3 regions of the Geobacillus sp. GHH01 genome follow, and region 3 is predicted to be linked to each of the others. Evidence: predicted binding sites of a transcription regulator. Region 3 holds the regulator's gene; each other region holds the start of a gene.

Region 1 (7,916 bases), 430 kb from region 3:
GAAGGTCGAGCGGGTTCAGCGGCGGCTTCGCGATGAACCAATTGCCGAGATTGTCCCTTTTTTTAAGGCGCTTGCCGATGAAAACCGGGCGAAGATCGTGTATGCGCTTTGCGGTGAAGAGAAGCTGTGCGTCTGTGACTTAGCGAACGTGATCGGGGCGACGGTGGCGACGGCATCGCATCATTTGCGCATCTTGTACAAACAAGGAATTGTGAAATATCGAAAAGAGGGGAAACTTGCCTTTTACTCGCTGGATGACGACCATATTCGCGAGCTGCTGCTTGTCGCGCTCGCCCATCGGAAAGAGGGGGACGGCCGTGGGGAATGAACAAACATTGGATCGGCTTGAGGCCAAAACATACCGCGTGCAAGGACTGACGTGCACAAACTGCGCAGCTAAGTTTGAGCAAAACGTGAAATCCTTGCCCGGCGTGAAAGAGGCGAAAGTGAATTTCGGCGCCGCCAAGCTCACCGTTTGGGGCGAGGCGACGATTGATGAACTTGAGCAGGCAGGAGCGTTTGAACAGTTGACCATTCGTGAAGAACGAGAGCGCACGGTTCAGCGAGAGCCGTTTTGGAAGCGAAAAGAAAATCGAAATGTCTTCGCCTCTGTGGCACTGCTTCTGTTTGGCGTTGCGGCGGATGCGGCAGACAAGGGGATGCTGGCGATTGCGATGTATTTGGCGGCGATCGTGATCGGCGGCTACTCCCTGTTCTGGACGGGGCTCCGGAATCTGGCCCGCTGGCAGTTTGATATGAAAACGTTAATGACGATCGCCATTCTTGGCGCGGCGGCCATTGGCGAATGGCAGGAAGGGGCGGTCGTTGTCATTTTGTTTGCCATTAGCGAAGCGCTCGAGCGCTATTCGATGGATCGGGCGCGGCGGTCGATTGCCTCCTTGATGGAGATGGCGCCGGCGGAGGCGACGATCCGGCGCGGCGCCGAGGAAATGACCGTTCCGGTCGAAGACGTTCGCGTCGGGGATGTCATGATCGTCAAGCCGGGTGGAAAAATCGCTTTGGACGGCATTGTCATAAGCGGCGCCTCGACAGTGAATGAAGCGGCGATCACCGGCGAAAGTCTGCCGGTGGAAAAAACAGTGGGAGACGCAGTGTTTGCCGGGACGCTGAATGGAGAAGGATTCCTCGAAGTTGAAGTGACAAAACGGGCGGACGAGACGACATTGGCGAAAATGATTGATCTTGTGGAAGAGGCGCAAGCGGAGCGGGCTCCGATGCAAGCGTTTGTCGACCGGTTTGCCCGCTATTATACGCCGTTTGTGATCGTGACCGCGCTTCTGATCGCTCTTGTGCCGCCGCTCGTGATGGGTGGGGAGTGGCTTGATTGGATTTACCGCGGTCTTGCCGTTCTTGTCATCGGCTGCCCGTGCGCGCTCGTCATCTCAACGCCGGTGGCGATTGTGACGGCCATCGGCAACGCGGCCCGGCGCGGCGTGCTCATCAAAGGCGGGGTATATCTCGAACAAATCGGACGGCTGCGGGCGGTGGCCTTGGATAAAACGGGGACGTTGACGGAAGGGAAACCAGCCGTGACCAATGTCGTCGTATATGAAGGGACACGTGAACAGCTGTTGGCTATCGCCGCCGCCATCGAAAAACGATCGCAGCACCCTTTGGCTTCGGCCATCATCCGCAAAGCGGAAGAGGAAGGAGCGCCGTTTCTTGACGCGTCAGTTGATGCGTTTCAGTCGTTGACCGGAAAAGGAGTCAAGGCCGCTGTCGGAAACGAAACGTATTATATCGGCAGCCCGGCCTTGTTCACCAGTTTGATCGGGAAGTTGCCCGATGAAGCGGAAAAGCAAATCTCTGCCTTCCGAGACGAAGGAAAAACCGTGATGGCCGTCGGCACGACCGATCGGCTGTTGGGTCTTATCGCCGCGGCCGATCAACTGCGGCCGTCCGCACCGGAAACGGTCGCCGCGCTGCGGCGCCTTGGAGTGGCGGAAGTGGTGATGGTGACGGGCGACCACGAGCAAACCGCACAGGCCATTGGCCGCCAAGCGGGCGTATCCGATATTCGCGCCGGGCTGCTTCCGGAACAGAAGCTTTCGGCGATCCGCGAGTTGAAACAGCGCTGCGGCATAACCGCCATGGTCGGTGACGGGGTGAATGACGCCCCTGCCTTGGCCGCGGCCGATATTGGTGTGGCGATGGGCGGGGCGGGGACGGATGCCGCCTTGGAAACAGCCGATGTTGTGCTCATGGCCGATGATTTGCGCCAGCTTCCGTACACGATCCGCCTTGGGCGCCGAACGCTGGCCGTCATCCGGCAAAACATCGCCGTCGCCTTAGGGCTTAAAGTGCTGGCACTCGTGGCTGCCGTCCCGGGCTGGCTCACCCTTTGGCTTGCGGTGTTCGCCGACATGGGCGCGACGCTGCTCGTGACATTCAACAGCATGCGCCTGCTGCGGGTGAAGGAATGAACGGGGGCTCCGGGCAACGGGGAACGGACCGTTTTCCGCCCCTCTGGGGGATTTGTCCTCCTTCGTGGAAAATAGTGGTGCTTTCTGACAACGAGAGACGGTATAATGCAGAGGAAAACAGCAAAGCGGATTCGGTTGGATGTTTGGGATGGCGGTTGTTAGATGTTTTGTTCTGTTTAGGAAAATCATAGGGAAGAGGGGGCGTCATGAAGGGATCTCGAGAAGAAGAGAGGCATGAAACGCAACGGATAGAAGAGGTTCAACGGGTGGACGACCGGGTGTTTTCGCCGACCGAAGAGTTGGATCGGATCGCTGCGGGAGGGGCGATGAAGCGGGAAGCCCTCGATTGGCGAGGATTTCCCCGGTGGATTCGATATGTCGGATACATCGCCTTCGCTTTTTTTGTCATCGTTCCTTTGATGGCGTGGTTGTGGAACGTGTTGCTTGAATAGCCGATCAAATGCCAACCTTAGAATTGGAGCAAGAAAGACACGGAATCATGTCCACTTCCGTGTCTTTTTCTTGTACTGTTTCATTCGTCTTCCATCCCTAACGCGTACAAATAGTGGCGCAAGCTTTCTTCGACACATGCGGCGATCAGTTGAATGAACGGAGTGACCTCACCTTTGACGCTCGCTTTTTCCAACGCTTCGTAATACTTCCGGCGCTGTTCTGGGTTTGCTTTCACAATAGCGGGCGGATAGCCATGCTGCATTAAAATGAAATTCATCATTAAGCGGGCAGTTCGTCCATTTCCGTCAGCAAATGGATGAATGGATACGAGCTGAAAATGGAAACGAGCCGCCAGTTCGATTGGATGAAGAGCATATTGATTCGTTTCATACCAAGAAAACAATCGATTCATTTCATCTTGTACATGCAAAAAGTGAGGGGGGGTGTACGAGCTGCCGGAAATGCGCACATTGTATGTTCGATATTTCCCGGCATTTTCATTGTCAATGCTCTTTAATACTAAATAATGGACCTGTTTCAACACGTGCTCGGTCAAATGTTCTTTGTTTGCGACTAACTCTTCAATAAAGTCAATCGCCTCCGCATGGTTAATCGCTTCCAAATGTTCCTTGAGTCGTTTTCCACCAATGGTAATCCCTTCTTCTACGACTAGCTTTGTTTCTAACAAGGTTAACGTATTGCCTTCGATGGCGTTAGAATGGTATGTCCATTCGATCCGAAATGATTCCCGCAAGTTTTTCACCAACCCTGGAGGCAAAGGGCGCAACGCATCCAACCGTTGTTTCAGCTCGTCGATTTTAGCAAACATCGCTCTCACCTCTTGGTATATGATTCGCGGCCTCGATTCGTTTTTCCTTTAAATAGCCAAGCGATGGCTCTCGTTTTTTCTATATGATACAGAAAATAAAGGGCGGGGAGTGTTCAGCAGTTGCAGGACAATGAAACAACCGTCCGCCCAACACGGGCGAACGGCGAAAAGGGATGGAAAAGTGGACCGTTTCAGGAAAAATGCCCAAGCTGACGGAGCGCTTCTTCGCTCATCCGTTCCGGCGTCCAAGGCGGGTTCCATGTCACTTGGACGCGCACGTCGCGGATGCCGTCGATTTGTTCGAGCGCCCGTTTGACGCCGCGGGCGATCGAGTCGTGAAGCGGGCAGCCTGGGGTCGTGAGCGTCATCAGGACATTGATATGCCCATCTTCGATTTTTAAGTCATAAATTAACCCTAAATCGACGACGTTAATGCCGAGCTCCGGATCAAGGACCGTTTTCAGCTGTTGAATGGCAAGTTTGCGGACATCCATCGTTCTTTTCCTCCTCATTCGCTTATTTTCGGAAGACCGTTAAAATCGTTCCGGCAAAAGCAACGCTTAATCCAGCCAACAGCACTTGAGTGATGGCGAACAGCGGCACGCTCGCGACAGCAAGCGCCACAGCCGCCAGCGCGAGGGCGATGAGCCATAGGCGGCATTGGACGGTGACGGCTCGCTCATTCATCATTTGCTTTAACGTCGGCACGTTTTGTTGGCCGACTTTTTCGCTGTAGCGATGCGTCCACCATAAAAACGGCACGATTTTGAGCAAATAGCCGATGATGCTAAACAGGATCCAGCCAACAATGAATAGATAAACAATGATGCCAAGCAGCCGTCCGCTGCCGACAACGATGGCGGCAAAGGCGGCAACGTGCAGCGCAAGGCCGATGACGATGGCCGAAAGCGAAAAGCGGAACGGGCGGTCAAGCGTTTTTTTCATCCGCTTTTGCAAAATGGCGCGGATATGCCAGGCGAAAACAACGAATCCGCTCATGAGCAAGGCTGCACCGGCTGCAAGCCATGCGTGGCTTCGCAAGAATAAGCTGGCGAACGCCACCGCAATCCCGCTGATGTACAGCGCATAGACGTAACGCGCCGGCCGCAGCGAAAAGCCGTGGGCGAGCGAGAACATCGGCGCCATTTTGTACGAAAAGCCTATGATGAGCAGTGTGAACCAGCCGCACAGCCCAAACAGCACATGCAGCCCGAACACCACTTCATGACTGTTAGCGCCTTTGGCGGCGAAAAAGTGAAACGCCAAGAGCCCTCCGGCCGCCGCCGTCAGCAGCAAAAACAACAGCGATGTGGCGACAAAGAGGGTCATGACGTTTTTCGTTTCTTGTTTTCTTAACGTCATCGCCATTTGCCAGACGAATAGGATGATGCCAAGCAAAAGCAACAAGCTGGGAAGAAACGCCCGGTTTGGCGCCGCCGCCAGGCTTACGGCAAATGCGACAATGCCGGCCGCTGTCACTGCAAATTGCCAAAAGCCGAGCCGCTCGCTCCAAATCGGCGTCAAAAAGGCGACCGGAACGAGCTGATACATCGCCCCCATGGCCGTCATCAACGCAAAGCCAAGCAACGCCAGGTGGGCCGCCGCCCACACGAACGGCAACCGGAACGCGCCGCTGCTAAGTGAGGGAATCGCTCCAAGCAACATAAGCTGCGACGCGGCGAACGCCAACACGGCGAACATGATAAACGAGAACGGAAGACGGACGTCTGTTTCTGTCCCCGTGCGAGTAGGAAACACGTTGCTCATCCTTTCGTAATGCGGATTTCAAAACTGCCGTCTTCGCGTGCGACCGTCTCGTGCCGGTAGCCGAGCTCATCAAGCTGCTCGTACAAAAACATCGGGCGGCGGTCGTTGATGATCGTCAACGTTTCGCCTTGGTTGAGTTTGGCGAGGGCGGCTAGCGTCCGCATCATCGGTTGCGGCGGCTCGAGTCCGCGGTTATCGAGGATCATCGGTCTCCCCCTGTTTGACAAACGTTACTCTCCAATGTTTTTTCTCGATTTGTTCGGCCTCGTACGTAAATCCTTTCGCTTTCATAATCGGAAACAGCGGCAGCGGCTTGAATGGAGCGTGCAAAATGAACGTATCGCCCGGTTTGAGCGGCTTAATGGCGTTCATAATTTTTTCAAACGGCTCACGTTTCTGCCGCAAATCTTCGCGCACATCGAGTTCAATCGTCACACCCATGCGCTTTCCCTCCTTTTTGACTATCATGATAATCATTTTCACTGAGGAATGTTGTGATATAGCTCACATCTTTCGGCCGAAACATGACATATTCCACTTTGGAAAAAAGGTTTCGTCTTCGTTTGAAAGGGCGGAATAGCATGTTTCAGAAAGATGGGCTTGCCCAAGTGTTTGAAAGGAAAACCCATCAGCTCCATTGCGCATCCCGACCGGTGCCGGACGATGGGGAAAAGGAGTTAGAAAAAGATTTCTTGTTCGAGCCCTTCGCGGTCAATCAAATAAAAGCCGTGTTCGTCGACGTCAATCAGCCCTTTCCGTTTCAGCTGGCTCAACGTGCGGCTCACCGTTTCCCGGGCGGTGCCGATCATGTTGGCCAGCTCGCGGTTCGTCACATGGGCGGTGAGCCGATGCCATTTCCCTTGCTTGACGGCGTTCGTGCGCGTCAACCGCAACAAAAGCAGCACGATTTGTTCGTACGTATTATGGAGCACTTGCGCCTCAAGCCGGTTTTGCAAGTCGACGATTTTTTCGCCCATGACGCGGAACAGTTTTATGCAAAGTTCAGGGCTCGCCATCAGCACTTGTTCGAAATCGTGGATCGGGATCGCGATCAATGTCGCTTCCTCGACCACTTCGGCGTGGGCCGGATAGGTGCCTTTTAAGAAAAAGCCGGCATGCGGAAACATTTCTCCCGTCTGCAAAATCGAGATGATTTGCTCTTTCCCGCTGAAGTCCGTTTTATAAATTTTTACCGTGCCGGAATGAATGAAATAGACTCGCTCGAGCGGATCGCCTTGCATAAAGACGAACGTCCGCGGCTTGTAAACGCGCACGTGGGAAATGGCAACCAGCGAATCAAGCTCGTAATCGGACAGTTCACGAAACAACGGAACAGCTTTTAAGCGGTCTTTCATCCAATGGTTCGCCATGGCGTTCTCTCCTTTGGAAATGTGACAAACGTGTGACAGCTGCCAACGGAACATCAATGCTTTTCTCTTTTTGAACATCCGCGTCGTTTGGCCTTTTCTGCCTTCATTGTATACATTCCCACGCCATAAAGCTGTGATATAAATCATAACAGACATTTGCCCCAGCTCACAAACCGTCCTCGGTTCAGCACGCTACAATGGGGGCGAACAAACGAGAAGGAGGTTGTCTCATATGGAAGTTCATCGATCCGTTCGCCCCAACATGCGGCCGGGGCGGCAAACGACCAACAGTTTTCTCAAATCGATTCTCATTTTCACTATTGTGATCAGCTTTACCGTCCTGCTTGTCGGCGGGTATTGGATTTTTAAAGAAATGGCGCCAAGGCCGAAGGAAGTGCGCAGTGAAGACGGCCAAGTGTTGATGACGAAAGAAACGATCATCGGCGGGCAGGCCGTCTTCCAAAAATACGGGCTGATGGATTACGGAACCGTGCTTGGACACGGATCGTATATGGGGCCGGACTATACGGCGGAAGCGTTGAAAATTTATACGGAAGGCATGCAAGATTACAAAGCAAAAGAGCGGTATCACAAACCGTTTGCCGATTTAACCGACGATGAGAAAACGATCATCCGCGAACAAGTCATCAAGGAAATGCGAAAAAACCGCTACAACCCGGTTACGGATGTTCTCGTCCTGACGGATGCGCAAGTATACGGGTTGGAAAAAGTGCGCGACTACTACCGCGATGTCTTCACAAATGGCGACGGTTGGGGATTGAAAAAAGGATTGATCAAAGAAAGCGACATGCCAAAATCAAACCGTGCCTGGGTGGCGGATGGCGACCAAATCAAGCAAATTGCCGACTTTTTCTTCTGGACCGCCTGGCTGTCTAGCACGCCAAGACTTGGAGACAAGATCACATACACCAACAACTGGCCGTACTATGAAGACGCTGGCAATACGATGTCCTTTTCCGCGGTATGGTGGAGCGGCGCGAGCGTCACGATTTTGATTTTGTTCATCGGGATCATTTTGTACGTCTTCCACCG
Region 2 (7,916 bases), 1.5 Mb from region 3:
GCCGCGCACCGATCAAGCTCCGCCTTGAGCTGGCGTTTGTACAGCTTCGCCTTTTCCTGTCCGCCCTCGGCGAACCGATAGTAGACGACTTCTTGGTACTTCATTCCCTCTTTTTTCTGTTTCACTTGTTTTAAAATGCCGTCTTCGATCAAATCGTGCAGCGCCTTATACACTTCGGAGTGGTTCGGCCGGTAGCCGAACGGCTTGAACTCTTGGCGCAATACATCAAGCAGCTTCAGCCCGTAGAGCCGCTCCTGTTCGGTGAGCGTAATCAAATACAATTTTAAAAACGCACGTTGTTTTAACAGAAAACCGCTGGGCGTCCGTTTTTCTCCCATAGGCAGGCTTTTTCCCTCCTTCCCTACGGATGAAATTTCGCTCTTTGGGCGGCGAAATCCTGCTTGTCTTCATTATACCATGCGGGAAAGGAAAAATCCTCTCCCGCTTGGTTTCAATAAAACACGATCGTTTTGTTTCCGTGGATGATGACCCGGTCTTCCAAATGCCACCGAAGCGCCCGGGCGAGCACCGTTTTTTCAATCAGTCGGCCGATCCGCTTTAAGTCGTCCGGATGGTGGCGGTGATCCACGCGGGCGACGTCCTGCTCAATGATCGGCCCTTCATCCAAATCGTCGGTGACGTAGTGCGATGTGGCGCCGATCAATTTGACGCCGCGCTCATACGCCCGCTCATACGGACGCGCGCCGATAAAGGCGGGCAAAAATGAGTGGTGGATGTTGATGATCCGTCCCGGGAATTCAGCGACAAACGCCGGCGACAAAATTTGCATGTAGCGGGCAAGCACGATGGTGTCGATCTGATAGTCACGAAGCAGACGGATTTGTTCGGCTTCGGCGTCCGCTTTCGTTTCCTTCGTCACCGGAATATGCACATACGGGATGCCAAACGACTCGACCGTCTCGCGCAAGTCGGGGTGGTTGCTGATGACAAGGGCGATGTCGGCGATCAGCTCTCCCGCCTGCCATTGCCAAAGAAGTTCAAGCAGACAATGCTCGGCTTTGGAGACAAAAATCGCGATTCGCCGAATATCGTTGTGCAGCCGAAGCTGCCAACGCATCTGAAATTCAGCAGCGATCGGGGCGAACGCCGCTTCGATCTCTTCTTTTCGCTCGGCGATGTTCGGACAGTCGAACTCCAAGCGGAGAAAAAACGTCCCTCCCTCAGGGTCAGTCGAGTATTGGCTCGATTCAACGATATTCGCCCCTTGTTCGTACAGAAACGACGTCACCGCCGCGACGATGCCCGGGCGATCTGGGCAGGAAATAAGGATTCGAGCGCGTTGCTCGTAACCTTGCAAAAATGATTGCCAGCGATGTTGGCGAAATGTCGTCATGCGTTGTCTCTCCCTTTTCTTGCTTTTCCTTGCCATTCATCATACAAAAAATTCATGAACTTGCCAACAGGGAAGATAACAAAAGGAGGGTGTCCCAAAAGGATCGGGACACCCTTTCTTATTACCGTATATAGGTATAAAACAATCATTAAGAAACAATATGTTGTGTTTTGTTAAGGAAAATGACCCTTTGGGGTCAGCCCCCTGGCAAGCGAAAAACCTCTCTCAGTCTTTCGTCAAATCGCCGGCCGGGCCGAAAAATTCGTAATGGATGTGCTCCTCTGGCACACCCCATTGTTTTAGAGCGCGATAGACGGTTTTCATAAACGGCACCGGGCCGCAGAAATAAAAGTCTGCGTCTTTCGTCGGGATCACGGATTGCATCCATGCAAGGTCAATCCGCCCTTCTTTTCCAAAATGTGGATGGAGGCGGTCCTCGTCGGATGGCGACTCATAACAAATATGATAAGAAAATGACGGGCGTTCCGCCAACATCCGAAGCTCCTCGTCAAACGCGTGCACGCGGCCATTCAAAGCAGCATGCAAAAACGCCGCTGGGCGGGTCGGTTGGCGGATGGCCAACGTATGCGCCATGCTCAAAAGCGGAGTGATGCCGACGCCGCCGCTGATGAACACAACCGGCGTCGTTTTGGACAAATCAAGCGTAAAATCGCCGGCTGGAGCGCTAAGCTCGAGCACGTCGCCCTCTTGGACATGATCATGCAAATAGTTGGAAACAATGCCGGCCGGCTTGTCCGCTGTAGCTGCTTCCCGTTTGACGCTGATGCGGTAATACCCTTTTCCAGGTGCATCCGATAAGCTGTATTGGCGAATATGCGTATACGTCTCGCCCGGAATCGACAGTTTGACGCTCACGTATTGACCCGGCAAATAATCACTGATGGCCTTGCCGTCTTCCGGCTCCAAATAAAACGAAGTAATGACGCCGCTTTCTTTCACCTTTTTCACGACGACAAATCGGCGAAAGTCACGCCAGCCTCCGTGTTTGGCCGCTGCCTCATCGTAGAGCTCTTTTTCCACTTGAATGAAAACGGACGCAATGGCTTCATATGCTTCCGCCCAAGCCGTGATCACTTCGTCGGTGGCGGCGTCGCCGAGCACGTCTTTGATCGCCAGCAACAAATGCTTTCCGACGATCGGGTATTGTTCTGGTTTGATTCCTAAGCTGCGGTGTTTATGGCCGATTTGCCGCACAACCGGCAAAATCGCATCAAGCTGGTCGATATAGCGCGCTGCCGCATACACGGCTGCGGCCAAGGCGCGTTGCTGCCGCCCTTGCTTTTGGTTGGCGTGGTTGAAAATATGGAGCAGTTCCGGATGATTGGAAAACATGAGTTCATAAAACCGCTTCGTAATTTGTTCGCCATGTGTTTCCAAGACAGGCACCGTTGATTTCACAATTTCAATCGTTTTTGGATGCAATTTCGTTGTCGTTGTCATGATTTCATCCCCTTGTAAAACATGTATTTTTAATACATCTTTTATTCAACCATGAGCACTGCGAAAAAAGCAATATTTCAAATACATCTTTAATAAATTGTTCACAATTCTCCGTTCGAATCAGGTGTGGTACAATGGGATCAAGAATGTCGCTTAAAGGTTGTGAATCACGATGCAGTTGACGAACTATACGGAATACGCCTTGCGCGTCCTCTTGTTTTTAGGCGCGCTTGATGAAGAAGAAAAAACAAACATCAAAGACATTGCCGCTGCCTTTTCCATTTCAGAGCATCATTTAAGCAAAATCGTCTATGAGCTTGGCAAACTCGGCTACATTGAAACGATCCGTGGGCGCAACGGTGGAATCCGCCTTGCGAAACGCCCCGCGGAGATTGTCATCGGCGCGGTTGTTCGCGAAACGGAGGAAAACTTGTCGCTTGTCGAGTGTTTTGCCGCCCACGGCAATGAGTGCGTCTTAACGCCGGTATGTCGGCTTCGCTTCGCACTTCACGAGGCGTTAGAGGCGTTTTTGCGTGTGCTGGATGCGTATACGCTCGCCGACTTGCTTGAAGACCGAGCGTCGCTTCGTTCTTTATTGAAAGAGCGGCGCGGTTGAGGAAACTTTCTGGCTATAAGCTGGAGAGTTTTTTGGCGTTTGGCAGGCACACGATCACTAAGCATCGCTCTACGGAAGGAAGACGCGGGATGATGCGAAACCGATGGCGGCCTTTGCGGCGATTGGCACCTTGGCGCTCGGCCTTTGCGCGGGATGTGGCGGCAAGAACGATCATCAGTTGGAAAAACGAAACCAGTCGTCAAACATGGGCGGCGGGATGAATACGTCCGGCACCGGCCGATCACATCCCCTTTGTTTGCCACAAGACGAAGAATATATTAAGATTAGAAAGGTGTGAAAACATCTGCATGACTAAAGGAGGTCACAATGAAACACGAAGGAAACGCTTTGCCACCTTACTTGCATATGGACAATGGAGAGCTTTGGCTCACCGAAGATGATCGCGACAACTTAAAAATCAGCTATCGAATCAAAGAGGTGATTTTTGCCGAGCCGTCCGAGTACCAGCATGTGATGATTTTGGATTCGTACGATTTTGGCCGCATGCTCGTACTCGATGGCGTCGTGCAAACGACCTCGATTGACGGCCATATTTATAACGAAATGATTTCGCACGTGCCGCTGCAGTTTCATCCGGAAGCGAAGCGGGTGCTCATCATCGGCGGCGGCGACTGCGGCGCAGCTCGTGAGACGGCGAAATACGCTCATCTTGAAGCCATCGACATGGTGGAAATCGACGAAAAAGTCGTCCGGGCGTGCAAAGAGCATTTGCCAGCCGTCTCCGGCAACTTATCGGATCCGCGCGTGCGGTTTGTTTATGATGATGGCGTCAAGTTTGTGCAAGGGAAGGAAAGCGTCTACGACGTCATTATGATCGACTCGTCCGACCCAGTCGGCCCGGCGGAAGCCTTGTTTTCACCGGAGTTTTACGCCAACGTCCATCGCGCGTTGAAAGCGGATGGGCTGATGGTCTGCCAAAGCCAGTCGCCGATTTTCCATCTGGATATTTTGAAGCGGACGTACCGCAATATTCGCGAACTGTTCCCGCATGTGCTTGTGTACACCGCCGTGGTGCCGACGTATCCAGGAGGGTTGTGGAGCTTTACGATCGGCTCGAAACGGCCGCTCGATTTTCCGGTGCAGACTACCATTCCAAATGACACGAAATATGTGAACGATGGGATCTTTCGCCAATGTTTCGCGTTGCCGGCATTTTTGCGTTCGGCGCTTGAGGTGGAATAACCGCTTGGCATCAAAAAAGCTGTCCCCCACAAAGCAGGGACAGCTTTTTCGTGTTGCTTGAATCCGTTCTGTTTTATGGAGCAGGTGGGTTGTGAGACAATGCCCGCTTAGCAAGCCATTGAAGCGTCAAGTCGTCAGCAGGCGGGTTGTAGAGCCCAGCGCGGACGTCACGGTAATGCCGCTGAAGCGGATTGTCAGCAAACAAGCTTTGTCCGCCGACAATGCGCATCGCCCAATCGACGACTTCAAGCGCGGTATTGGTGGCGACCAATTTGGCTGTTGCCAACTCCTCTTTCATTTCCATCCGTTTTTCCGGATAGCGATCCCATAAATCGGCGACCGCGTACAGGAAATGGCGCGCATGGGTGAGGCGCCATTCCATTTCAGCGATTTTCCGCTGTACTTCGGGCGTCGAGGCGATTGGGTGAGGCAGGGTATTAGGCTGGTACGTCTTGGCAAAGCGAAGCGCCTCATTGCGCGCCGCAATGGCGATGCCTAAGTAACAAGCCGGCACGTGCAACAGCCATCCTTGCGCCGGAGCAGCTTCGTTCGCTTCTCCAAGCGTCTCTACGAGCGCCTCTTGGTCGACTTCGACTTCTTCAAGAACAAGATCATCGCTGCGCGTCGCCCGCATGCCAAGCGTGTTCCACGTCGGTTCGATGCGAATGCCTGAAGCAGACATCGGCACGAGAAATTCACCGACCCGACCGTCTTCCATCGTGGCGGAAATTAAGACGTAATCGAGCGCAGGGGCTAACGATGCAAATGTCTTTCGCCCCCGAAGCACAAAGCGGCCATGGCGAAAGACGGCCGTCGTTTCCGGTTTACCGCCGCGCGCCGGGCTGCCAGTTGTCCGTTCAGAGTGGGCGCTGTTGATGAGCACGTGGCGGCAAACGACTTCATTCGCCAAACGGGTGAGAACGGGCTCCGGCCAGCGGCGAAGCAAAAACAGCCGCATGAGAATGCTGGCGTGCCAACCAAACGACAATGCCGTTGCCCCAGAACCTTGGGCAATCGTCTCTTGCACGAGCACGAGCTCATAAAGCGACGCCCCTTGGCCGCCGTATTCAGTCGGGACGGTCAAGGAAAGGAATCCAGCCTCTTTTAAATCGGCAAAATCGGCAAATGGAAACGTTGCCTGTTCGTCATCATGCGCCGCCCTTTCCGCAAACCGTTCCGCAAGGCGACGCGCTTGGTTGTACAATTGTTGCTCCCGATCGGTCCGCACAAGCAAATGGTACAATTCGTTCATCGGTTCTCCCCTTCTTTTGGTCAAGATGCCTTTATTGTACCGAGTTCTGGCTAGGACTGAAAACAAAAACGCACGGGAAAATGACCGTCCTTGCTCTCGGAAGCTTAAAAGAGAAAGAAATGCCGAATGTACCGATCATCGTCACGGTGGACGAACTCATTTTTCCCAGCATCGTACTCGTATTCCTCCTGCCAGCGGCGGCCATAGCGGGCGATTTGACGGACGGCGCGGATGATCGCATACACTTCTTCGTTCGTCATCGTAGGATGGAGCGACAGACGCACCCATCCTGGTTTGGCGAGAGGATTGCCGTTTTTGACTTCTTGAAGCAACATAGCGGATTGTTCCTTGTCGATGCCAAGCAAATAGTGGCCGTATGGTCCGGCGCAGGAACAGCCGCCGCGCGCTTGAATGCCGAAGCGATCATTCAGCAGTTTGACAACAAGGTTGTAATGCAATCCATCTATGACAAATGAGATGATGCCAAGACGGTCGTCCCGATGTCCTTCAAGCACGCGAACGCCGGGAGTGCTTTTTAGCGCCGGCAAAAGAAGGGAAACAAGTTCCTTTTCGCGGGCGCGCATCTGTTTTACGTTCATTTGCTCTTTCAGCTGGATGGCCAACGCTGCCTTGATGGTTTGCCAAAACGGCGGTGTTCCGCCATCTTCGCGTTCCTCAATGGCTTGGATGTATTCATAGTTCCCCCACGGGTCAGTCCAGTACACCGTCCCGCCGCCGGGGTGATCCGGAGCGTGCTGATGATAAAGCCGGCTGTCAAAGATGAGCACGCCGGCGCTTCCCGGCCCCCCGAGAAACTTATGGGGGGAGAAATAAATGGCATCAAGCTGCTCCATTGGGTCGTCCGGATGCATATCGATGCGGACGTACGGAGCGGAAGCAGCAAAATCAACAAAGCAAAGGCCGCCATGCTCGTGCATGATTTTCGCCAGCTTATGATATGGGGTTTCCAACCCCGTGACGTTCGAGCAAGCAGTAAAGGCACCGATTTTTTGCGGTCGATCTCGGTAGCGCTCCAGCAGCTCGCGCAAATGGTCAAGATCGACATCCCCGTTTTCTGTCGGACGGACCGCCACGACTTCCGCGATGGTTTCCACCCATGGCAATAAATTTGAATGGTGCTCCATATGGGTGACAAAAACGACTGGCCGCTCCTCATCATGAAGGGACAAGCGGCGCTTCCACCGTTCCGGTACGCGCAAGCCAAGCAGACGCTGCAGCTTGTTGACGGCGCTTGTGGTCCCGGCGCCTTGCATAATCAAGACATCGTTTTTCCCGGCATGAACGTGCTGTTTGATGATTTCTTTTGCATAGCGATAGGCAAGCGTCGTTTTCGTTCCGGTCACATTCGATTCCGTATGCGTGTTGCCGACAAATGGACCGAGCTCATGCGTCAGCTTCTCTTCAATCGGCCGGTACAGCCGCCCGCTTGCTGTCCAGTCGGCGTAAATAAGCCGCTGTTTGCCAAACGGCGTAGAAAACGGATGAAAGCGGCCGATCGTTCCATCGCGAAACGGCTGAAAATACGTCTCAAGCTCCCCGCGGCATGTATACACCGCATTGCCGATCACAGCGTGAATGGCCATGTTGATTCCCCCTTTCCGCCATTTCGTCTATTTACAAAGTATGTCGCCTTCGGTGGTTCGGTCCAAAAAACGTGGGAAAGTTGAAAATGAAAAATCCGCCGTACAGGCGGATGGTATTCACTCCCTTTTTTTGCACGATAACGGCGAAATCGTTTCCCCCACGGACGGCACAAGGTATTCGGCAAGCATGGTCCGCAAGTCATCAGGCAACGGTTCGCTCGTTTGGGTTTGGAAATTGAAATGGACGACCGCTGCCTCTCCGATGGCGATCAGTCTTCCTGTTTCCTCTTCCATGATGCGATGAATGCATTGAAAGCTTTTATTGCCGATCCGGGAGACATTGGTTTCCACGCGCAATCGTCGTCCGAAGAATCCTTGGTTGATAAAATCGCACTTGGTGGAAGCTAAAATAAAATGCCAGTCCTC
Region 3 (7,916 bases):
TGGAAAGTTCAAACACCTTTGTTGCGATTCGGTTGATGAAATAGCGGTCGTGGGAAACGAACAAAATCGTTCCCGGGTAGTCGATGAGCGCTTGCTCGAGCACTTCTTTGCTGTCAAGGTCGAGATGGTTTGTCGGTTCGTCCAAAAGAAGGACATTTGCTTTTTGCAGCATCAGCTTGGCGAGCGAAAGGCGTGCTTTCTCCCCGCCGCTTAAAGCGGAGACCGGTTTTAAAACGTCATCGCCGGAAAACAGGAAGTTGCCGAGCACGGTGCGAATTTCTTTTTCCGTCTTTTCGGGGTAGGCGTCCCACAGCTCGTCAAGCACCCGTTTGTTCGATGACAAATCAGCTTGGTCTTGATCGTAATAGCCGATTTGGACGTTTGCGCCGTAGCGGAGCTCTCCTGTTTGGATAGGGAGTTTTCGGGCGATCGCCTTCAGCAATGTCGACTTGCCGATGCCGTTCGGCCCGACTAGGGCGACGCTTTCGCCGCGCGTGATGCGGAAGCTGATTTGGCGGATGATGGGTGCACCGTCGTCATAGCCAACGGCTATGTCTTCAGCGGTGAGCACTTCATAGCCGCTCGGTCGATCGATCGAGAACGAAAAGGAGGCTGATTTTTCATCGCCGACAGGCCGTTCGAGCCGTTCTATTTTTTCCAGTTGCTTTCGCCGGCTTTGCGCCCGTTTGGCCGTCGAGGCACGTGCGATGTTGCGCTGGATGAAGTCTTGGAGTCGGGCGATTTCTTCTTGCTGTTTCTCGTACCGTCTTAACTCTTGTTCGTATTGCTCGGCCCGCAACTCCAAATAGCGGCTGTAGTTGCCGGCATAGTGTTTGAGCGTGGCATTCGACAGTTCGTATACGTCGGTGACGATTTTGTCTAAAAAGTAGCGGTCGTGGGAAACAACCAGGACGGCACCGGGATAGGCTTGCAAGTACTGCTCCAGCCAGGCAAGCGTCTCAAGATCCAAATGGTTCGTCGGCTCGTCCAAAATCAATAAATCCGGCTTGGACAACAGCAATTTCCCAAGGGCAAGCCGCGTCCGCTGTCCGCCGCTTAACGACGAGACCGGCGTAGTTTTATAATCATATGAGGAAAACTGCAGCCCGTGCAAAACGGAGCGGATGTCGGCTTCGTATTGGTAGCCGCCTTGTTCTTTGTATTGTTCTTGCAGCTCGTCATACATTTTCAGCGTTTTTTCATAGCGAGCGGGATCGGCGAGTACGTCCGGGTCGCCGAGTTGCATGCTGAGTTCGGCGAGCTGTTTTTCGAGTCCTAGAAGCGGGGTGAATACCTCAAGCATTTCGTCCCAAATGGAACGCGGCGAGTCGAGCCCGCTGTTTTGCGCCAAATAGCCGATTTTGATATGGTTTGGTTTGATGATTTTGCCGCTGTCGAAAGAGAGTTCACCGGCGATGATTTTCAACAATGTCGATTTTCCCGCTCCGTTGCGGCCGACAAGGGCGATTCGGTCGCGGGACTGTATTTCTAGTTTTATATTCGATAAAATAAGGTCAGCGCCGAAATATTTCGTGAGCCCGTGCACTTGCAAAATGATCATGTCCGTCACCTCGCGAATAGTTTAACGCAAGTCGCGAAAACGGTCAAAGACGAATGATGAAAAATCGTGTATAGTGTATAAATGGAGGAGATTGTATTGTCATCGTTCACTCATTTCAATGAACAAGGGCGCGCGAAAATGGTTGATATTACGCACAAAGAAGATACTGTGCGAGTGGCTGTGGCGCAAACGAGCGTGACTGTCAGCCGGGAAATTTACGAAAAAATGACGAGCAATGCGATCGAGAAAGGGGATGTGCTCGCCGTCGCTCAAGTGGCGGGGGTGATGGCGGCGAAGAAGACAGCTGACCTTATTCCAATGTGTCACCCGCTTATGTTAAAGGGTGTGGACATTGCTTTTGCTTGGGAAAACGATGGAGAAGCGCATAAGCTCGTCATCACGGCAACGGTGAAAACGAAAGGGAGCACAGGAGTGGAAATGGAAGCGCTGACGGCCGCTTCGGTCTGTGCGTTGACAGTGTACGATATGTGCAAGGCGCTTGATAAAGGAATGGTCATCGGTCCGACGTATTTGGTCGAAAAAACGGGCGGGAAGTCTGGCCATTACCGACGGAAAACCGATTAGCTAGGGGATGAGATCATGAGCAACGAACAACCGAAAATTCCGCAGGCAACCGCCAAACGGCTGCCGCTTTACTATCGGTTTTTGAAAAACTTGCACGCTTCCGGCAAGCAACGCGTCTCCTCTGCCGAGTTGAGCGAGGCGGTGAAAGTCGATCCGGCGACGATCCGCCGTGATTTCTCCTATTTTGGCGCGCTTGGCAAAAAGGGATACGGGTATAATGTCAATTATTTGTTGTCGTTTTTCCGCCGGACGCTTGAAGAGGATGAGGTGACCGAAGTCGCCTTGTTTGGCGTCGGCAATTTAGGCACCGCCTTTTTAAACTATAATTTTTCGAAAAACAACAATACGAAAATCGTGATGGCGTTTGATGTCGATGAGCGGAAAGTAGGGACGACAGTCGGCGGGGTGCCGGTCTATCATCTCGATGAGTTGGAGGAGCGGCTTCACGAAAACATCCCGGTCGCCATTTTAACCGTGCCGGCCGCCGCGGCTCAAGCGCTGACCGACCGCCTTGTCGCGCAAGGAATTAAAGGCATTTTAAACTTTACTCCGGCGCGGTTGAACGTGCCGAACCATATTCGCGTCCATCATATCGATTTAGCCATTGAGCTGCAGTCGCTCGTCTATTTTTTGAAAAACTATCCATCGCCATCGTAAAAAGGAGAGAACAACACATGAAATATTTGTTGCTCGTTGCTGCAATTTTGTTGCTGTTTGGCACGAAAAAGCTGCCGGAGTTGGGGCGGTCGTTCGGCCAGTCGCTTCGCGAGTTTAAAGACGCCACAAAAGGGCTCGCTGATGACGAAGAAACGAAAACCGACCGATGACAAGGCAGGATGGAGAAACAATGAATGACAAAGAAATGTCGGTGTATGAGCATCTGGGTGAACTGCGAAAACGGCTCATCATCGTGCTCATCTTTTTTGCTGCGGCGCTTGTCGTTAGTTTCTTTTTTGTCGATGATGTCATTTTGTATTTGCAGCGAACGGCCGAGGCGAAGCATTTGACCATGAACGCCTTCCGCCTCACCGATCCGATTAAAGTGTATTTTCAGTTTGCCTTTGTCATCGCGGCTGTGCTGTCGGCTCCGGTGCTGTTGTATCAAATTTGGGCGTTTGTCAGCCCCGGTCTGTATGAAAAAGAGCGGAAAGTGACGTTAAGCTATATCCCGGCGTCGATCGTTCTTTTTTTAGCAGGCGTCAGCTTCGCTTATTTCGTCTTGTTTCCGTTTGTCGTTCGATTTATGAGCCAGCTGGCTGACCAACTAGGGGTTCAACAAATGATCGGCATTAATGAATATTTTCAGTTTTTGCTTCAGCTCGTGCTGCCGTTTGGCATCGTGTTTCAGCTGCCGATCGTCGTGTTGTTTTTCACCCGCTTAGGGCTTATTACGCCGCAGCTTCTTGTTCGCATCCGCAAGTATGCGTATTTGGCGCTGCTTATTTTAGCGGCGGTCATTACGCCGCCGGATGTGCTGTCGCAAGTGATCGTCATGATTCCGCTCACCATTTTGTATGAAGGAAGCATTTGGGTGGCGCGCATCGGCTATCGGAAAGCGCAGCGAGCAGCCGAGGAGGAAGGCAATGAGTGAGGCGGGACGAAAAACATTGAGAGGAAAGCGAGCAAGGCCGGGCCAAACGAAGGGGCCGTCTCAAAAGCCACAAGACAGGACTTTGAGGCCGGCCTCTTGTTTTTTGTTTCCATTTTCACGATATGATCGCCGTCATGAGACTGATGTTCTGGTCCCTTCCCGTCCGAATCACGGGAAGGGGTCAGCGTTTTGAGGCGAAAAGAAGGCGAAGGGCGGTGCCGAAATCAAAGGCAGCGAGCGCCGCTAAAGCGATGGTGGAGACGTTCCAAACCGTTTCATGAGCACTTTCGATGGCCAAATACGTAAACATTGAGCCTAAGACGAAATACGGAAGCGAAAACAGCTGAGGGTTTCGCATCATAGCCAAACCCTCCAAACGGCGAGCGGCAGCTCGGACTGGCGCATCATGTTCTCAATCTCGTCGGCCAACAGCGTCTGCATGGCGACGACGAACGTATTCATGGCGACATGGGCGAAAATCGGCACGAAAATGCGTCCGGTTTTCGCGTATAAAAACGCGAATACCATCCCCATGGATGTGTACAGAAGCAAATGTTCCGGCTCCATATGGACAAGGGCAAACAAGAGCGAACTGACAAGCGCAGCAAGCCAAAAGTTGTATTTTTCATAAAGCGAGCCGAAAATGATTTTGCGGAAGATAATCTCCTCCAAAATCGGGCCGATGACGGAGGTGACGACGATAAGCAGCGGCGTCAGGCGGATGATATCGATGATTTGCCTTGTATTTTCCGACCCTGGTTTGATGCCGAGCAACCGCCATTCGATGTTGGCGGCGATGCTTTGCGCCGTGAGCGCCAAAAAGACGCCCAAGACCGCCCACATCCACGAGGAACCAAGCGGCAGCCGCCGCATCATTCGTTCGTTGCGGTCACCGCGGAGCAGCCATAGGATAATGACAAAAGCGAGCAGGAAACTAATGATCGCCCAATACCCGGAAGCCAGTTTGGCGGCTTCGAGGCGGCTTTCCGTTCCTTGGCCGACGCCGAGGGCGCGAAGAAGCGGCACGCCGACAAAGGCGGACAGCTGCATGACGATATACGTGATGATGACGTACCAGTGGTTGCGTTTCAAACCCTCTACCCCTTTTATTTCAAATTATATCCGTATTGTAGCACATGTATGGCGAAAATAGTAAGAAAACTGCATCCTCGCATCCCACCTCACCGCCGTAAAAAAATTAACCGGAGCCGTTTATCAGTCCGAGGAATGTGAAATAATGAAAATGAGCTCCGCGCGGATGGGGAGTAGAGGCAAAACAACCGGCTCCTTTTGCTCTTTCTTCTTTAGGAGAGAAAAACAGTTATTTTTTTGCATTTCCTACTTGCAAAACGGAAAGAAGTTCATTAATATTATAAGTGTGTTAGCACTCGATAGTGATGAGTGCTAATAAGAACGGCGAAAACTATCGTTAAGGAGGTCGTTTCCCGTGTTGAAGCCATTAGGCGATCGCATTGTCATTGAAGTCGTGGAAACAGAAGAAAAAACGGCTAGCGGCATTGTGCTGCCGGATACGGCGAAAGAAAAACCGCAAGAAGGCCGCGTTGTCGCTGTCGGTGCAGGCCGCGTGCTCGATAACGGCCAACGCATCGCGCCGGAAGTCGAAGTTGGCGACCGCATTATCTTCTCGAAATATGCGGGCACAGAAGTGAAATACGACGGCAAAGAATACTTAATTTTGCGCGAAAGCGATATTTTGGCTGTCATCCGCTAATATATGCGTTCATCACATAAACATTCCGAAAACATACTGGGTACTTAATCGGATACTTAACTTGTGGCACGCAGTCCAACAATTTCATAAGGAGGTAACGGGGTATGGCAAAACAAATCAAGTTCAGCGAAGAAGCGCGCCGTGCGATGTTGCGCGGGGTGGACAAACTTGCAGACGCAGTGAAAGTCACATTAGGTCCGAAAGGCCGCAACGTCGTATTGGAGAAAAAATTCGGTTCGCCGCTCATCACGAATGACGGGGTAACAATCGCGAAAGAAATCGAACTCGAAGACCCGTTTGAAAACATGGGCGCGAAATTGGTCGCTGAAGTCGCCAGCAAAACGAACGACATCGCTGGGGACGGTACAACAACCGCTACGGTATTGGCTCAAGCGATGATCCGCGAAGGCTTGAAAAACGTGGCTGCTGGTGCCAATCCGATGGGCATCCGCCGCGGGATTGAAAAAGCGGTTGCGGTTGCTGTTGAAGAATTAAAAGCCATCTCCAAACCGATCAAAGGGAAAGAGTCGATCGCCCAAGTGGCTGCGATTTCGGCTGCTGATGAAGAAGTCGGTCAATTGATCGCTGAAGCGATGGAACGCGTCGGCAACGACGGCGTCATCACGCTCGAAGAATCGAAAGGCTTCACGACAGAACTCGACGTTGTCGAAGGGATGCAATTCGACCGCGGTTACGTTTCGCCGTACATGATTACGGATACGGAAAAAATGGAAGCCGTTCTCGAAAATCCGTACATCTTGATTACGGACAAAAAAGTATCGAGCATCCAAGAGCTGTTGCCTGTTCTTGAGCAAGTCGTGCAACAAGGCCGTCCGCTCTTGATCATTGCGGAAGATGTTGAAGGCGAAGCATTGGCGACGCTTGTTGTCAACAAACTGCGCGGCACGTTCAATGCGGTAGCTGTCAAAGCGCCTGGCTTCGGTGACCGCCGCAAAGCGATGCTCGAAGACATCGCGATTTTAACGGGCGGTGAAGTCATCTCCGAAGAGCTCGGCCGCGAACTGAAATCGACAACGATCGCTTCGCTCGGCCGTGCGTCGAAAGTTGTTGTTACGAAAGAAACGACGACGATCGTCGAAGGCGCTGGCGATTCGGAGCGCATCAAAGCGCGCATCAACCAAATCCGTGCGCAGCTTGAAGAAACGACGTCCGAATTCGACCGCGAAAAACTGCAAGAACGCTTGGCGAAATTGGCTGGCGGCGTAGCGGTCATCAAAGTTGGGGCGGCAACAGAAACAGAATTGAAAGAACGCAAACTGCGCATCGAAGACGCGCTCAACTCGACTCGTGCGGCTGTTGAAGAAGGCATTGTCGCCGGCGGTGGCACGGCTCTCATGAACATCTACAACAAAGTCGCTGCCATCGAAGCGGAAGGCGATGAAGCAACCGGCGTGAAAATCGTATTGCGCGCGATCGAAGAACCGGTTCGTCAAATCGCGCAAAACGCTGGTCTGGAAGGCTCGATCATCGTTGAGCGCCTGAAAAACGAAAAACCGGGCATCGGCTTCAATGCGGCAACAGGTGAATGGGTCGACATGATCGAAGCTGGTATCGTTGACCCGACGAAAGTCACTCGTTCGGCGCTGCAAAACGCTGCATCTGTCGCCGCAATGGTCTTGACGACAGAAGCGGTCGTTGCCGACAAACCGGAAGAAAACAAAGGCAACAACAACATGCCGGATATGGGCGGCATGATGTAATCTCGCCGCAAAAGCCTTGGAGCACCGGGGGAGTTCCCCGGTGTTCTTTTTCTTTTTGACTATATATGCCTCAGCCAGGTGTTCTTACAGCCGCTGATCGGGTGAAGGGCAGCTGTTGTTTCTCCCTCATATCGCTATTCTATTGCACCTTTTCCTCCGCTGTGCTAGTTATCGCACCTCAATGAAAAACGCATAAATCGCATCCCCTTTTTTCCAAGAGGCGTGAATGGCATAAATGTATGCCCCTTTCTTTTCCGGAAGAGTAATGATTCCGTTTTGCACCGGGCGCCAGTCGGCATCTCCGCCGTTCCATACACCCGCTTCGATCGTCAACGGGCGGTCGTCAAATTGGAGGTGTAATTTTGCCCCAGGGGCAACCGGATGGGGATTCATGTTTTTCACGAGCAGCGGCGGGGCGGCAGCGTCGGCCACGACTCCGCGGCCGCCTGTTGACCATGTATATGTTCCGAGGCGGTGGTCGATTGTCTCTCCGTCGACGGCCAATCGTAAGTCAGGCGGTTGGATGTCGCCCGATTGGCAACCGGACAGCCATACAGCGATGAGGAGCCATAGCCATCTATTTTTCATGTCGTTTCCCCCTTTCTCAGTTAGACGTTTTGCCTGCTCATTTGTTTCATTGTCGATTGTGATTTTGGGTAAAATTAGAAATGGAAAGGCGATATCCAAAGGAGGAGAATGGAATGAACGTGCGGATTGAACGCGATT

The links. The regulator Rex, encoded in region 3, represses fermentation and respiration genes when NADH is low (regulators of the CRP and FNR family bind a similar motif). The targets are predictions, from matches to a motif close to TTGTGAAATATTTCACAA.
Region 1: a site for Rex is predicted at 5,986-6,003, ahead of GHH_RS03515 (DUF2249 domain-containing protein). Genes of this name have one in related genera too.
Region 2: a site for Rex is predicted at 2,905-2,922, ahead of nsrR (nitric oxide-sensing transcriptional repressor NsrR). Genes of this name have one in related genera too.

What each region holds. Positions count from the first base shown of each region.
Region 1 is NC_020210.1:682,501-690,416, forward strand. Features, by position in the region: gene GHH_RS03480 (metalloregulator ArsR/SmtB family transcription factor) at 1-328, shown strand, start outside; gene GHH_RS03485 (heavy metal translocating P-type ATPase) at 318-2,444, shown strand; gene GHH_RS03490 (hypothetical protein) at 2,651-2,896, shown strand; gene GHH_RS03495 (Fic family protein) at 2,977-3,726, opposite strand; gene GHH_RS03500 (metal-sulfur cluster assembly factor) at 3,918-4,220, opposite strand; gene GHH_RS03505 (hypothetical protein) at 4,243-5,493, opposite strand; gene GHH_RS03510 (DUF2249 domain-containing protein) at 5,490-5,699, opposite strand; gene GHH_RS03515 (DUF2249 domain-containing protein) at 5,686-5,934, opposite strand; gene GHH_RS03520 (Crp/Fnr family transcriptional regulator) at 6,171-6,863, opposite strand; gene GHH_RS03525 (nitric-oxide reductase large subunit) at 7,096-7,916, shown strand, end outside.
Region 2 is NC_020210.1:1,768,037-1,775,952, forward strand. Features, by position in the region: gene GHH_RS08725 (helix-turn-helix transcriptional regulator) at 1-338, opposite strand, end outside; gene purU (formyltetrahydrofolate deformylase) at 452-1,354, opposite strand; gene hmpA (NO-inducible flavohemoprotein) at 1,580-2,815, opposite strand; gene nsrR (nitric oxide-sensing transcriptional repressor NsrR) at 2,988-3,431, shown strand; gene speE (polyamine aminopropyltransferase) at 3,759-4,634, shown strand; gene GHH_RS08755 (acyl-CoA dehydrogenase family protein) at 4,708-5,886, opposite strand; gene GHH_RS08760 (aminotransferase class V-fold PLP-dependent enzyme) at 5,991-7,490, opposite strand; gene GHH_RS08765 (thioesterase family protein) at 7,608-7,916, opposite strand, start outside.
Region 3 is NC_020210.1:252,736-260,651, forward strand. Features, by position in the region: gene GHH_RS01385 (ABC-F family ATP-binding cassette domain-containing protein) at 1-1,561, opposite strand, end outside; gene moaC (cyclic pyranopterin monophosphate synthase MoaC) at 1,658-2,146, shown strand; gene GHH_RS01395 (redox-sensing transcriptional repressor Rex) at 2,162-2,803, shown strand; gene tatA (twin-arginine translocase TatA/TatE family subunit) at 2,821-2,973, shown strand; gene tatC (twin-arginine translocase subunit TatC) at 2,994-3,737, shown strand; gene GHH_RS01410 (YdiK family protein) at 3,919-4,098, opposite strand; gene GHH_RS01415 (CPBP family intramembrane glutamic endopeptidase) at 4,095-4,829, opposite strand; gene groES (co-chaperone GroES) at 5,185-5,469, shown strand; gene groL (chaperonin GroEL) at 5,574-7,190, shown strand; gene GHH_RS01430 (hypothetical protein) at 7,359-7,778, opposite strand; gene fumC (class II fumarate hydratase) at 7,892-7,916, shown strand, end outside.